One region of the Arthrobacter sp. B0316-5-4 genome, then DNA from elsewhere that is predicted to be linked to it. Evidence: riboswitches for the same ligand, from Rfam matches in the RefSeq annotation. Region 1 holds a riboswitch; each other region holds the start of a gene.
The links. Region 1 has a riboswitch for S-adenosylmethionine ahead of metX (homoserine O-acetyltransferase MetX). Riboswitches for the same ligand answer to the same signal wherever they lie in the genome.
Positions count from the first base shown of each region.

Region 2: another riboswitch for S-adenosylmethionine. It lies ahead of AC5RU9_RS19600 (DUF1737 domain-containing protein); the one in region 1 lies ahead of metX (homoserine O-acetyltransferase MetX).
Region 3: another riboswitch for S-adenosylmethionine. It lies ahead of AC5RU9_RS01030 (aminotransferase class V-fold PLP-dependent enzyme); the one in region 1 lies ahead of metX (homoserine O-acetyltransferase MetX).

Region 1 covers NZ_JBNHFN010000004.1:179,427-183,609, reverse strand. The annotation lists gene AC5RU9_RS12930 (VOC family protein) at 1-398, opposite strand, end outside; gene AC5RU9_RS12925 (bifunctional o-acetylhomoserine/o-acetylserine sulfhydrylase) at 603-1,943, shown strand; SAM riboswitch class IV at 2,116-2,232, shown strand; gene metX (homoserine O-acetyltransferase MetX) at 2,247-3,368, shown strand; gene AC5RU9_RS12915 (hypothetical protein) at 3,390-3,824, opposite strand; gene AC5RU9_RS12910 (winged helix DNA-binding domain-containing protein) at 3,892-4,183, opposite strand, start outside.
Region 2 covers NZ_JBNHFN010000006.1:275,932-280,114, reverse strand. The annotation lists gene AC5RU9_RS19610 (O-succinylhomoserine sulfhydrylase) at 1-957, opposite strand, end outside; gene AC5RU9_RS19605 (rhodanese-like domain-containing protein) at 958-1,368, opposite strand; gene AC5RU9_RS19600 (DUF1737 domain-containing protein) at 1,365-1,628, opposite strand; SAM riboswitch class IV at 1,642-1,755, opposite strand; gene AC5RU9_RS19595 (NtaA/DmoA family FMN-dependent monooxygenase) at 1,921-3,249, shown strand; gene AC5RU9_RS19590 (aromatic amino acid ammonia-lyase) at 3,249-4,183, shown strand, end outside.
Region 3 covers NZ_JBNHFN010000001.1:219,609-223,791, reverse strand. The annotation lists gene AC5RU9_RS01035 (class I SAM-dependent methyltransferase) at 1-224, opposite strand, end outside; gene AC5RU9_RS01030 (aminotransferase class V-fold PLP-dependent enzyme) at 288-1,694, opposite strand; SAM riboswitch class IV at 1,727-1,840, opposite strand; gene hisN (histidinol-phosphatase) at 2,024-2,836, opposite strand; gene rsgA (ribosome small subunit-dependent GTPase A) at 2,891-4,006, opposite strand; gene aroA (3-phosphoshikimate 1-carboxyvinyltransferase) at 4,009-4,183, opposite strand, start outside.

The DNA of each region.
Region 1 (4,183 bases):
TGGGGATCGGCGATCAGGCCAAGAATTCCGATCTGCTGCCACACCAGTTCGCGGCCGTCGGGGAACTTCCGGTTGCCGGGTACGGCCGCGCGGCCAAGGCGCTCTTCGAAGGGGGCGAGGTCGTCAACGGCGACGCACCAGCCCATCCAGCCACCACCGGCAGCCGAGCGTGCACGGACTGCCTGGCCAAAGGGGGCTTTATCGGAAGCCGGGTGGTCCAGGACCTCCACAACCTCCAGGTACTTGTTATCCGCGAGGGGAATGATCATATTCCGGGTGCCGAAGCGCGGGTGCACTCCGCCCCGGACTGCGTCCACTCCCAATGCCGCGGAAATTCGTTCGGTAGTGGCCAGAAGGCCATCTCGTTCACAGGCGTAAGAGACGTGATCCATGCGCATGGCATCATCTTGGCACTTTGTGATCGGTGTCTCAGCTAAGCCATGCCTAACTAACATGGGATGTTACTGGCAGGGGTGCGGCAGCGTCACAAACGTACGCAGTGGGACCGAATCATTCCGCCAGCGTCACAAAGCTGTCCAAGGCCCGCAGGGTGTTCCTAGACTGGCCCCAGTTCACACCACTCCATACATTCGCTTGAACCCATGTGCCACGAACAGGAGAACTCCATGTCCCAAGGATGGTCTTTCGAAACCCGCCAGATCCACGCAGGCCAGGAGCCTGACGCCGCTACGGGAGCGCGCTCGCTGCCGATCTACCAGACCACGTCCTTCGTGTTCCCCAGTGCCGAGAGCGCAGCCAACCGCTTCGCGCTGGCCGAGCTCGCACCGATCTACACCCGAATCGGCAATCCCACGCAGGACGCAGTGGAGCAGCGGGTCGCCAGCCTTGAAGGTGGCCTCGGAGCACTCCTGCTCAGCTCCGGGCAAGCGGCGGAGACCTTCGCCATCCTGAACATCGCGGAGGCCGGCGACCACATTGTGGCTAGCCCAAGCCTGTACGGCGGTACCTACAACCTGCTCGCGCACACGCTGAAGAAGTTCGGCATTTCGGTCACCTTCGTGGCGGACCCGGACAACCTTGACCAGTGGCGTGACGCCGTGCAGCCGAACACCAAGCTCCTCTTCGGTGAAGTCGTCTCCAACCCGCGCCAGGACGTGCTGGACATCGAAGGTATCGCAGGGGTTGCGCACCAGGCCGGTGTGCCCCTGATCGTCGACAACACGCTGTCCACGCCCTACCTGATCCGTCCCATCGAATGGGGCGCCGACATCGTGGTGCACTCCGCCACCAAATACCTCGGCGGACACGGCTCGGCAATTGCCGGGGTGATCGTCGACTCAGGCAACTTCGACTTCGGCAAGGACCCTGAACGCTTCCCGGGCTTCAACACCCCCGATCCCAGCTACAACGGCCTGGTCTATGCCCGCGACCTCGGCAAGGACGGTGCGCTCGGCGCAAACCTCTCCTACATCCTCAAGGCCCGTGTCCAGTTGCTCCGGGACCTGGGCTCCGCCGTCGCGCCTTTCAACGCCTTCCTGATCGCCCAGGGCCTGGAGACCTTGAGCCTGCGCGTGGAACGCCACGTCGCCAACGCCACCAAGGTGGCCGAGTGGCTTGAAGCCCACGACGACGTCGAATCGGTCGCCTACGCAGGACTGCCGTCCAGTCCGTGGTACCAGCGCGGCAAGAAGTACGGCCCCAACGGCACCGGCGCCATCGTCGCATTCAACATCAAGGGTGGCGTTGAGGCCGGCAAGCGCTTTGTGGACGGGCTGGAGCTTCACTCCCACGTGGCCAATATCGGCGACGTCCGTTCGCTGGTCATCCACCCCGCCTCCACCACGCACAGCCAGTTGACCGCCGAGCAGCAGGAGGTTGCCGGCGTCAATCCGGGCCTGGTGCGCCTGTCCGTGGGCATCGAGCACGTGGACGACATCATCGCCGACCTTGAAGCGGGCTTCCGGGCAGCCAAGGGCGCCTAGCGAGCTGCCGGATCTCATCTCCACCAACATTTTGGAGCACCGCCCCGCGCCGCAGGATATTCGCAGGGCGGTGCTACAAAGTGCTCATTCTCGAAGGATGTGACCCCAAACCGTCACAGTGGTGTCATATTCTTCGCCAGATCGGCCCTGTTTTTCCTACACTCTTCCTATAGGTCACGAGTGCCAGCATGTAGCCCCGGCTTGCTGGCCGGCAACCCTCCTCCGCGGTGGGGTGCCCCGGGTGAAGACCTGGCCCGTTCGCGCGCAAGGCGACGGGCAAGCGCGAGGATAGGTGTCAAAGGAATGACCATCACTGCAACAGCCGTACCCACATCCGAAGAAGCAGACGGCACGGTCAAGTACGTCAGCATCGGTTCGCTCGAACTCGAGGGAGGTGGATTCCTCCCGGACGTCGTCCTGGCTTATGAAACGTGGGGGCGGCTCAACGCGGATGCCTCCAACGCCGTGCTCATCGAGCATGCGCTCACGGGCAGCACGCATGTGGCACGCGGGGCGACCGACGAGGAAGGGTGGTGGGAGCAACTCGTTGGACCTGGCGGCACCATCGATACCACCAGGTATTTCGTGGTCTCCATCAACATCGTGGGCGGCTGTTACGGGAGCACGGGCCCGTCCTCCGAAGCGCCTGACGGCAAACCCTGGGGATCGCGTTTCCCCCTGATCACCCTGCGCGACAGCACTGAGGCTGAAGCGAGGCTCGCGGACGCCCTGGGAATCAAGGCGTGGCATGCCGTACTCGGCGGTTCCATGGGAGGTGCCAGGGCCCTGGAATGGGCTGTGACGTTTCCCGGGCGCGTGAAACGATGCGCCGTGATCTCGGTGGGTGCGTACAGCACGGCCGAACAGATCGCGTTCGCACAGGCCCAAACACTCGCCATCCGGCAGGACCCGAACTTCAACAATGGCGACTACTACGGTGGCGCAGCCCCTGAAGACGGCCTGGCATTGGCCCGCCGGATCGCGCATATCACTTACCGCTCGGCCCTGGAACTGGATTACCGTTTCGGACGGGAGCCGCAGCACCAGGAGACGCCACTTGCTGCCGCCGTGCTCGCGGAGCGGGGCCGCTACCAAGTGGAGAGCTACCTTGACCACCAAGGGAACAAGCTCGTCCGACGCTTCGACGCGAACAGCTACGTCGCCATCACCGAAGCGCTGATGTCCCACGACGTGACCAGGGGCCGCGGCTCACTCGAAGACGCGCTGTCCCGGACCACGGCAGAGTTCTTCGTAGCGGCGGTGGACAGCGACAGGCTCTACTTCCCCGCGCAGTCGCGGGAACTAGCGGCCGCGCTTCCGGGGGACGTGCCGGTCCACGTCATCGAAGCACCGATTGGCCATGACGGCTTCCTGACCGAAATCGGCCAACTGTCGGCACAGCTCCGGCAGGCGTTCTTCTCGTAAGCCACAGCGTGGAGCGCTTGCTCAGCCATTCATGATGTCGCCGCGCTGCTTCATATAGTCCTCCATGGCGATCTCGCCGTTGCTGAACTTCGCGTCAAGCTCGGCCAGCTTCCGCGCCCGGTAGCCCTGCGGCTCCGAAACGTTGGCGGCGGGAGTTTGGATGGGGGATGAAGGGCTCGACGGCGGAGCCGCCTGCGGTGCCGGATCAGCCGGGCGGATGTCGGCTGGGTCAGTGGGGTATCCGGGGTAGTCCTGGCCCGGGTAGTTCGGGGCAGGGTAGTTGCGGGGAGGGTACCCCTGCTGCGGGTATCCGGGGCCGGGAAGATTCTGCGGTGGGTAGCCCGGGCCGGGGAAGTTGTTGTCCTGGAGCCGGCGGGCGCGCGAGCGGTTGTACATGCGGATTCCGAGCGGAATCAGCCACGAGCAGACGATGATCCAGAAGATCAGATTGTTCAAAGTGCAGGCCTCCTAGGTCTCCTCCCAGCTTAGACCCGATAAATCACGCCAGTTTTGGTCTGCTGAATCACACCAGTTTGGTCTGGAGGCCAACGAAACTCCCGTAACGGTGCACCTCGGCGTCCAGTGCGATGTCTTCATCCGGGGTCGTGGGCCGGTTCATCCTGATGTCGAGTTCGCAGACGCCGTTGGTGAATGCGTGCCGCCACCACCCTGCCAGGCGCCCGTCCACCAGGACAACGTGCAGCGGGCTGTTGTCCTCGGGGAAGTGCGGTGCCGTTCCGCCGAGATAGTGCCGGGACTGGGAGTAGCCCATCACGTACTCGTCGTAGCACTGGATGAGGTCCACCCGGGGGAGT
Region 2 (4,183 bases), on a different contig from region 1:
CGAAAGCTCGAATGTCAGCACAGTGCCGCCGGCTTTCATCTGCTTCGCAGCGAGCTCGTACTGCGGGTGCGATTTCAGCAGCGGGTACTTGACCCAGCTGATGGCGGGCTGCTGCTCGAGCCACTCCGCGATCTTCAAAGCCGACGCGGAGCTGTGGTTCACCCGCAGCCCCATGGTTTCCAAGCCCTTTGTCAGTACCCAGGCGTTGAACGCGGATAGCGAAGGTCCGGTGTGCCGCATGAGCTGCTTGACCGGGCCGTCGATGAATTCCTTGGTTCCAAGGATGGCGCCGCCCAGGACGCGACCCTGGCCGTCGATGTGCTTGGTGCCGGAGTACACGATCACGTCGGCGCCCAGCTCACCGCAGCGCTGCAGCAGGGGAGTGGCAAAGACATTGTCGACGACGACGGTCGCCCCTGCGGCATGCGCCAGTTCGCTGACGGCGGCGACGTCGACGATCTCCTGCATGGGGTTCGACGGGGACTCGAAAAACACGGCCGTGGTGGGCTCGGACAGGGCCTCACGCCACTGCTCCAGATCGGGTCCATCGACGAATACCGTCTCCACGCCCCAGCGCGGCAGGATTTCGTTGAGGATCACGAAGCAGGATCCAAACAGGGAGCGGGCAGCGACCACGCGGTCGCCGGCAGCCAGCAGGGCACCCAGGGCGGTGAAGACCGCGGACATTCCGGACGCCGTCGCAAAGCACGCCTCGGTTCCTTCGAGCAGGCGTAGCCGCTCCTGGAAGGTGGCCACGGAGGGGTTGCCGTAGCGGGAGTAGACGAATCGTTCGTCCTCGCCGGTGAAGGCGCGTTCGGCAGCGGCAGCGGATTCGTAGACAAAGCCGGAGTTCAGGAAAACGGGTTCGGACGTTTCCTGGAAGTTGGTACGGTCAAGACCGCCACGGACAGCCTGGGTGTCAGGGTTCCAGCCAGCGGCGTCGGGATTGAAAGTCACTTAGTCGGTCCCCAGGTTCGTCGGTAGGCCACGGTTTTTCCAGCCATTCACAGTGCGCTCGCCGTAGCGGTCGGGTTCGCCTTCAAAGCCCTCAAGGACGTTGTATGCGGTGAAGCCTGCCTGGGTTGCTGCGATGGCCGCGGAAATGGAGCGCTGGCCTGAGCGGCACAGGAACACCAGTTCCACGCCGTCGTCTTCGGGCGCCTGTTGCCGCAGGTCCTCGATGAAGCGTGAGTTGGGGATGCCGCCGGCGAGGTTCCACTGGATGAACAGGGGATCGTTTTCCGTGGCTTTGGTGTCCGGGATGCCGATGTGGGCCCATTCACCCTCGGTGCGGACATCCACCAGGATGGCGCCCGCTTCAAGTTTGGCCCACGCGTCCTGCGGGGTCAGGTCACCTGCGTAGCTCATGCGTGCCCCTCGAATGCTTCGTCGTCGTCGTTTTCAAGCTGGTCGACGGCGTCGGCCACGGCGGCGTCTGCGTTGGCGATCGCCGCGGGTAGCACAATTGCCTGGGCGACGATGACGTCCGTGCCGTTAAAGGTGGCTGCCGGGCTGCCATGGAGCACATAGCCCTCGGCGAGTGCGGAGCTGATCCGCTCGCAGAAATCGCGGGTGTCTGGGCCTGTGATCAGGCGGTAGGAAAGTTTTTCTTCAGTGGGTTCAGGCATCGCTGGTGCTCCTCAGTCACGCTTGCAGTTCGAATCTGTCCGATACGCCGAGTAGTCACCTGAGGCACCCCGCCGGAGAGAGGGTTGCCGACCAGCAAGTCAGGGCTTCGCGCTGGTACTCATTACTCAAGAAAAACGTAGCATTCAGGGCGCCCGGGCTGCATGTGGCGGGGGGTTGCCCGCCGTCATGTTGCGTAACCGGAGGGTGCTGTGGCAGGGCCCATTTATGACGCCCCGGGAGCATAATTGACGCAGTACGTCCCCCTGTAACTTCGCAAGAAATCAGGTCGCGGTGAACGGACAGAGCAGTTCTACACTCAAGCCCATGCTGCATTTTGGATGGTTCGTGGGCCACGGATTCGGAGTCCAGGGCTGGGGGACTCCCGGCTACAGCCTGGGTTATGACTGGAAGAAACCCGCCCTGTACCAAGAGGCCGTGCGCGCCTTCGAGCGGTCCGGGCTTGACCTGTTCATCATTGAGGACTCGCTCACCGTTCCGGACACGTATGGCGGTACGGCGGAGGTCTCGCTTGCTCACGCGTCCTTCGCGCCGAAGCACGACCCATTGGCGTTGGTCCCATACCTCCTCTCCGCCACAGAGCACCTGGGGATCGTGCCTACCGTCAGCGCCTCTTTCTATCCGCCCTTCACTGCCGCCAGGCTGCTGGCCACGTTGCAGCACTTCTCCGAGGGCCAGCTGGGCTGGAACGTGGTGACGTCGGGCAGCGACCTCGCCGCCCAGAACTACGGGCTGGATCAGCAGATTGAGCACGACTTGCGGTATGAGAAGGCGGAAGAATTCGTCGACGTCGTGAGGCGGCTTTGGCGGAGCTGGGAACCTGGCGCCGTGCTTGAGGACGTTTCCGCCGGGGTATTCGCGGACCATACAAAGGTGCACCCGATCAACCATGAGGGCGACTTCTTCAAGGTCCGTGGCCCGCTGAACACGGCGCCCCTGCCGGAGGAACCCGTTTTGGTTCAGGCGGGGGCTTCACCCCGCGGCAAGGCCTTCGCTGGCGGGCATGCCGATGTAGCGATCGCCTTGGCACGAGGCGTGGACGGGATGAAGGCGTACCGGGACTCCATCCGTGCTGAGGCTGCGAAGGCCGGCAGGAACCCCGATGACGTGAAGGTACTGTTTGTCCTCAAGCCCACGGTGGTCGGTTCCGCTGCGGAAGCCGAGGAACTGCGCGCCCAGAGGCGTGAGCTCACCCAACGCGATATCGACAGCCAGCTCAACTCCATCTCATACCTCTCCGTGATCGACTTCAAGCAGTTCGACCTCGATGAACCACTGCCCGAGCTGAGCACCAACAGCAACCAGGGCACCCTGGAGCATTTCGCCAAAGCAGCGCCGCCAGGTTCCACGCTTCGCCAGATCCTGCAGGCCCGTAGTGGCGGGGCAGGCGACTCAATCATCGGTACTTCGGGCGAAATCGCCGACTACCTCGAAGAAACCGGCTCTGCCGTGGGCGGAGATGGGTTCCTCTTCTCCGGCTTCGTGGATCCGGTTACGGTGCATGGGGTGCTGGACAAGCTCACCCCGGAGCTGCGCCGACGGGGGCTGTTGAGGAAGAGCTATGGCAACGGTGGATTCCGGCAGAACCTCCTGGACTTCTGATGGCCTCCGATGATCCAAGAACCCTGGTGATAGGAACGGCCCCAATACGGGCGGAACGCGTGGCTCTGGCGGCCAGCGATGCCTCGTTTCACGTGAAACTCAACCATGATGCGTTGACTTTGCTTGGACGCTCCCGCGAGATCCTGGAGGAGGCTGCCTCTTCCGGCCAGAGGGTCTACGGACTCAACACGCTGCTGGGATCCGGTCGGGACACGGTTGTGGAGGACAAGTCGATCCTCAGTTACCAGGTGCAGGTTGTCCGGTACCACAACAGTGGTGTGGGCCCATATCTGGACCGCGCCGCCGCCCGTGCCGTCATCCTGGCCCGGCTCGTCGGATTCAGCCGTGGTGGCTCCGGAGTTCGCCCCGACACGGCCCGCTTCTATGCCGAACTCCTGAATCGCGGCGTCCACCCCGCTATCCCGGCCGAAGGCTCAGTGGGCTCATCGGACCTCACCCAACTCGCCGCCGTCGCTGCTGTCGCCCTTGGCGAAGGTGAAGCGTTCGATGCCGACGGCGCCTTGGTTCCGGGGGCCAAAGCGCTCGCCGACGCCGGGCTGCAGCCCCTCACCCTCGCAGCCGGCGAAGCCCTGTCACTGGTGAGCGCCAACTCCTACTCCGTGGGCGTCGGCGCCCTGATCCTCCTGCGGTTGCGGCACGTAGCCGAACTTGCCGACGTCGCGCTTTCCCTCTCGCTTGAGGCAATCGCAAGGTACGACGGCGGTGGGAACCTCAGCCCGTTTTCGCCGGCGATCCAGGCAGCCAAGGCGGTGGACGGCCAGCGGGACTCGGCCGCTGCTGTTCGACGCCTTTTGGGCGGCGGCTGGCTGGAGGATGTTCGGCCTGGGGTTTCGGTTCAGGACGCTCTCTCCTTCCGCGCCGCACCGCAGACGCACGGGGCATTCCGGTCCCTGGTTTCGGACCTGGGCAAGGC
Region 3 (4,183 bases), on a different contig from region 1:
TCGGCCGCTGTCCGGGCTCCGTGCGGCAGAATCCACTCCAAGGAGTCCATGGGGTATCCGGGGCGCACGCGGTCATAGTGCTCCCCGCCGTCCTGGAAGCTTTGGCCGAGTTCGTGCCTGCGGGTGGCGTGGAGCTTGGGACCCCTCGGTCCTGCTGGTCCGGGAATGCCTGCCGTACTGTTTGCGGCTCCCGGGGACGGCGTGGACACGCGGAGCTCCTTCATAGGGTTGCCAAAAGTTACCCTACGAATTTACCGCAGCCGTGGAACCCCTTGGTGCGCGGATTCCTAGTCCACAGTGCAGGGCGCTGCGCCAGCTGTGCCCGGAGTGTTGGGCGCCCATTCGGGGTAGCTGCGGTGGTCGTTCGCGGGCACCCAGCGGCCTTCGTCCACCACGTAGTCCCAGCCAAGTCCGTTGCGCTTGAGTTCTTCGATGCCTGCCAGCAACCTGGTGGCGTCCTCCAACCGGGAGCCGACGCCGAAGCTTGCCCGCAGCGAACCTGAAGGGAGCCCCAGGCGCTTAAGCAGCGGGTGGGCGCAGAAACGGCCGTCCCGAAGGCCGACGCCGTGCTCCGCCGCGAGGTAGGCGGCGACCAAACCGGCGTCGAACCCTTCCACGGAGAAGTTGACCACGCCGATCGTGTCGACGGAATCGGTGAAGATTTTGTGGACCGAGACGCCTTCGATCGCTTCCAGGCCTTTAACCAGGTAGGAACGGATGGCCGCCTCGTGGGCATGCCATTCCTGCTCGTCCAGGCCGGCCAGGACCTGGGTGGCACGTGCCAGGGTGGCCGCTCCCAGGACGTTGGGAGAACCGCCCTCATGGCGGGCCGGGCCGGTAGCCCAGCTGACCGAATCCAACCGGGCTTCACGGACGGCTCCGCCGCCAGCCAGGTGGGGGACCCCGGCGTCGAGCCAGTCAGGGCGCCCCACAACGACTCCCGCGCCGAACGGAGCGTAGAGCTTGTGACCCGAGAACACGACATAATCGACGTCCGCTTCGGCGATGTTGATGCGGCGGTGCGGTGCAAGCTGCGCGGCGTCCACCACGATCCGTGCGCCGAATTCGTGGGCCAGGGAGGCGAGTTGGACGATGGGGAGGATTTCACCGGTGACGTTCGAGGCGCCGGTGACCGCCAGCAGGCTCACGCCGCCTTGGGCGAGTTCGCTGCGGAGTTTGTCCAAGGTAGCGGCAAGTGTAGGGGCGGCGACGACGCTTCGGTGGGGCACACCTTGCCAGGGCAGCAGGTTGGCGTGGTGTTCGATGTCCAGGTACAGGACCTCGCCCGCTGCCTGGCCATCAACCACGGGAAGGCATCCGGCCAGCAAGTTCAGGGAGTCCGTAGTGTTTCTGGTGAAAATCACGGAATCATCAGCCCGCCCGCCAACGAATTCACGCACGATGTTCCGTGAATTCTCGTAGACGGATGTGCTGATTTGCGACGCGAAACCCGCACCGCGGTGGACACTGGCGTAGTAAGGCAGTACTTCGTTGAGGTACGCCGAAACAATGGTCAGGGCCGGTGCTGATGCGCCGTAGTCAAGGTTGGCGTAACGGACGTGGCCGCCCTGGATCAGGGGGGCCTGCAACTCCGCGCCGGTAACAGCGGCCAGCGGCCGTGCTGCTGATACGGGTGCCGTGGTTGCCTCGGCAAAAGACGGAATGGTGTTGGCGTTCAACGTAACGGTGCTCATGGGACCTCACTCAAGAGGGACCCCCACAGGGGGATCCGCGCTTGCCGTATCCGTTCCGGACCGGCCGGGTCGTCACCCGGGGCACCCCACCGCGAATGGAGGGTTGCCGGCCAGCAAACCGGGGTTTAGCGCTGGCACTCGTGACCTGTAAAAAAGGTTAGAGCATACGATCCGGCCCCTCCAAAGCCTGTTGGCTTTGTTAAGCGCATTGTTACGTTGGCGGAAAAGTCGCTGTTTAGGCGAAGAAAAAACGGCGGACGGCTCCAAAAGGAGCCATCCGCCGTCGAAAGTTTCGTCAGGGTCCAGACTGTGCGGGAGCCACGCTCAGCTTAGAGCAGGTCGTCCAGTCCGGGGTTCAGCCGTTTGAGGACTTCCGAATGCAGGATGGAGTTCGTGGCCAACGCGTTGCCACCGAACGGGCCGTCCTCACCTTCCAGCGACGTGAAGCGTCCACCGGCTTCAGTGACGATGGGCACCAGGGCTGCCATATCGTAGAGATTCAGCTCAGGTTCGCATGCGATGTCCACGGCGCCCTCGGCGACCAGGCAGTAGGACCAAAAATCCCCGTAAGCGCGCGTACGCCAGATGTCCTCGGTGAGTCCCATGAATTCATCCAGGTTGCCGCGCTCCTTCCACCCGGACAGGCTCGAATAGGACATTGAGGCGTCGGCCAACCGGGAGACGTTGGAAACTTTCAGGCGTGTGGCAGAGGCGAGCGAGCGGCCCATGTACGCACCCATGTCCTTGGCTGCCCACCACCGTTTGCCCAATGCGGGGGCGCTCACTACGCCCACCACAGGTTCGCCTTCATCGACCAGCGCGATCAACGTTGCCCATACCGGAACGCCGCGAACGAAGTTCTTGGTGCCATCAATGGGGTCGATGATCCAACGACGCGAGCCGTGCCCGCTGCTGCCGAACTCCTCGCCCAGGACGGCGTCGCGGGGCCGGGAACGGGACAACTGGCCGCGAATCGCTTCCTCGGCGGCCTTGTCCGCATCCGTGACGGGTGTGAGGTCCGGCTTGGTTTCGATCTGCAGATCCAGCGCCTTGAAGCGATCCATGGTCTGGGCATCTACTGAGTCGGCGAGGACGTGGGCGAGGCGCAGGTCATCGTTGTAGGTGGAAACGGGATGGGTCATGCCACCAAACTATCCTGAATCAATCGCTGCAGTGGGGACGTGAAGCCGCAACGATCAGTTGACGGTCCCCAATTCCTTGGCCTCTTTTGCTTCAAGCCTGGGATCAGCACCGAGCAAGCGACGCAGCGAGGCAAGGCGGGCAACGCCTGACGGCCCGGCATGCCTATCGTTTACCCACGCGTCCAGGCCGCAGTTGATGGCAGTGGCGTCATGCTTGCAGCCGCGTTCGCAGGCTTCCGTGCCGGGCTCCAGGTCGGGGAAGGAACGCAGTATCCGGTCCGGATCCACGTGGGCCAAACCGAAGGAGCGGATACCGGGCGTATCGATGATCCAGCTTCCCGAGGGGGCGTCGTCGAGTTTAAGCGCCAGCGCCGACGACGAGGTGTGCCTGCCGCGGCCCGTCACGGCGTTCACGCCGCCGGTGGCGCGCTCGGCTCCCGTGAGCGCGTTGACCATGGTGGACTTGCCCACGCCTGAATGGCCGAGCATCACAGTTACTTTTCCGCCAAGGTGGGAGCGGAGCTGCGCGACGGCGTCCCGGTCCAGCCTGGCGGACAAGCCGTCGTCGGAGCGGGCGTCAATACCGCCGGCCTCTGAGTCGGCTGTCCGGCTGATGATCACGGGGAAGTCCAGGCTGAGGTAGTTCGCAAGCAATTCCGCCGGGTCCTTGACGTCCGCCTTGGTGATGAGCAGCAACGGCTCGATACCGGCGTCGTACGCTGCCACCAGGGCGCGGTCGATGAAGCCGGTCCGCGGTTCGGGGTTTGCCGCCGCCACAACCACCACGAGTTGATCGGCGTTGGCCACTACGACGCGTTCAATCGGATCGGTATCGTCAGCGCTGCGGCGCAGGAGCGTCCTGCGTTCCTCCACGCGGACCAGGCGGGCAAGGGTATCCGGGGATCCGGAGACGTCGCCCACCAAGGCGACGAAGTCACCCGGGACCACGGGATTACGCCGCAATTCACGGGCCCGTGCCGCGATGACCAGGCGCTCGTTGTCGGAGTCTTCCCCCACAATTGCCCTGTACCGGCCCCGGTCTACGGTGATGATGCGGCCAATGACGGCGTCATCGTGGCTTGGGCGGTCTTTGGTCCTGGGCCGTGACCCTTTTTTGTTGGGACGGATACGGACGTCGGACTCATCCCAGGAGCGTGCGTCGCGGGCCATGGTCAGTTGCCGGCCTCTTCCGCGCCGGCAGATTCGAGCATCCGCACCCACATGTCCGGGAATTCCGGCATGGTCTTCGAGGTGGTGGCGATGTCTTCCACCTTGACGCCTTCGACGGCGAGGCCAAGGATCGCTCCCGCTGTGGCCATGCGGTGGTCTGCATAGCTGTGCACTACG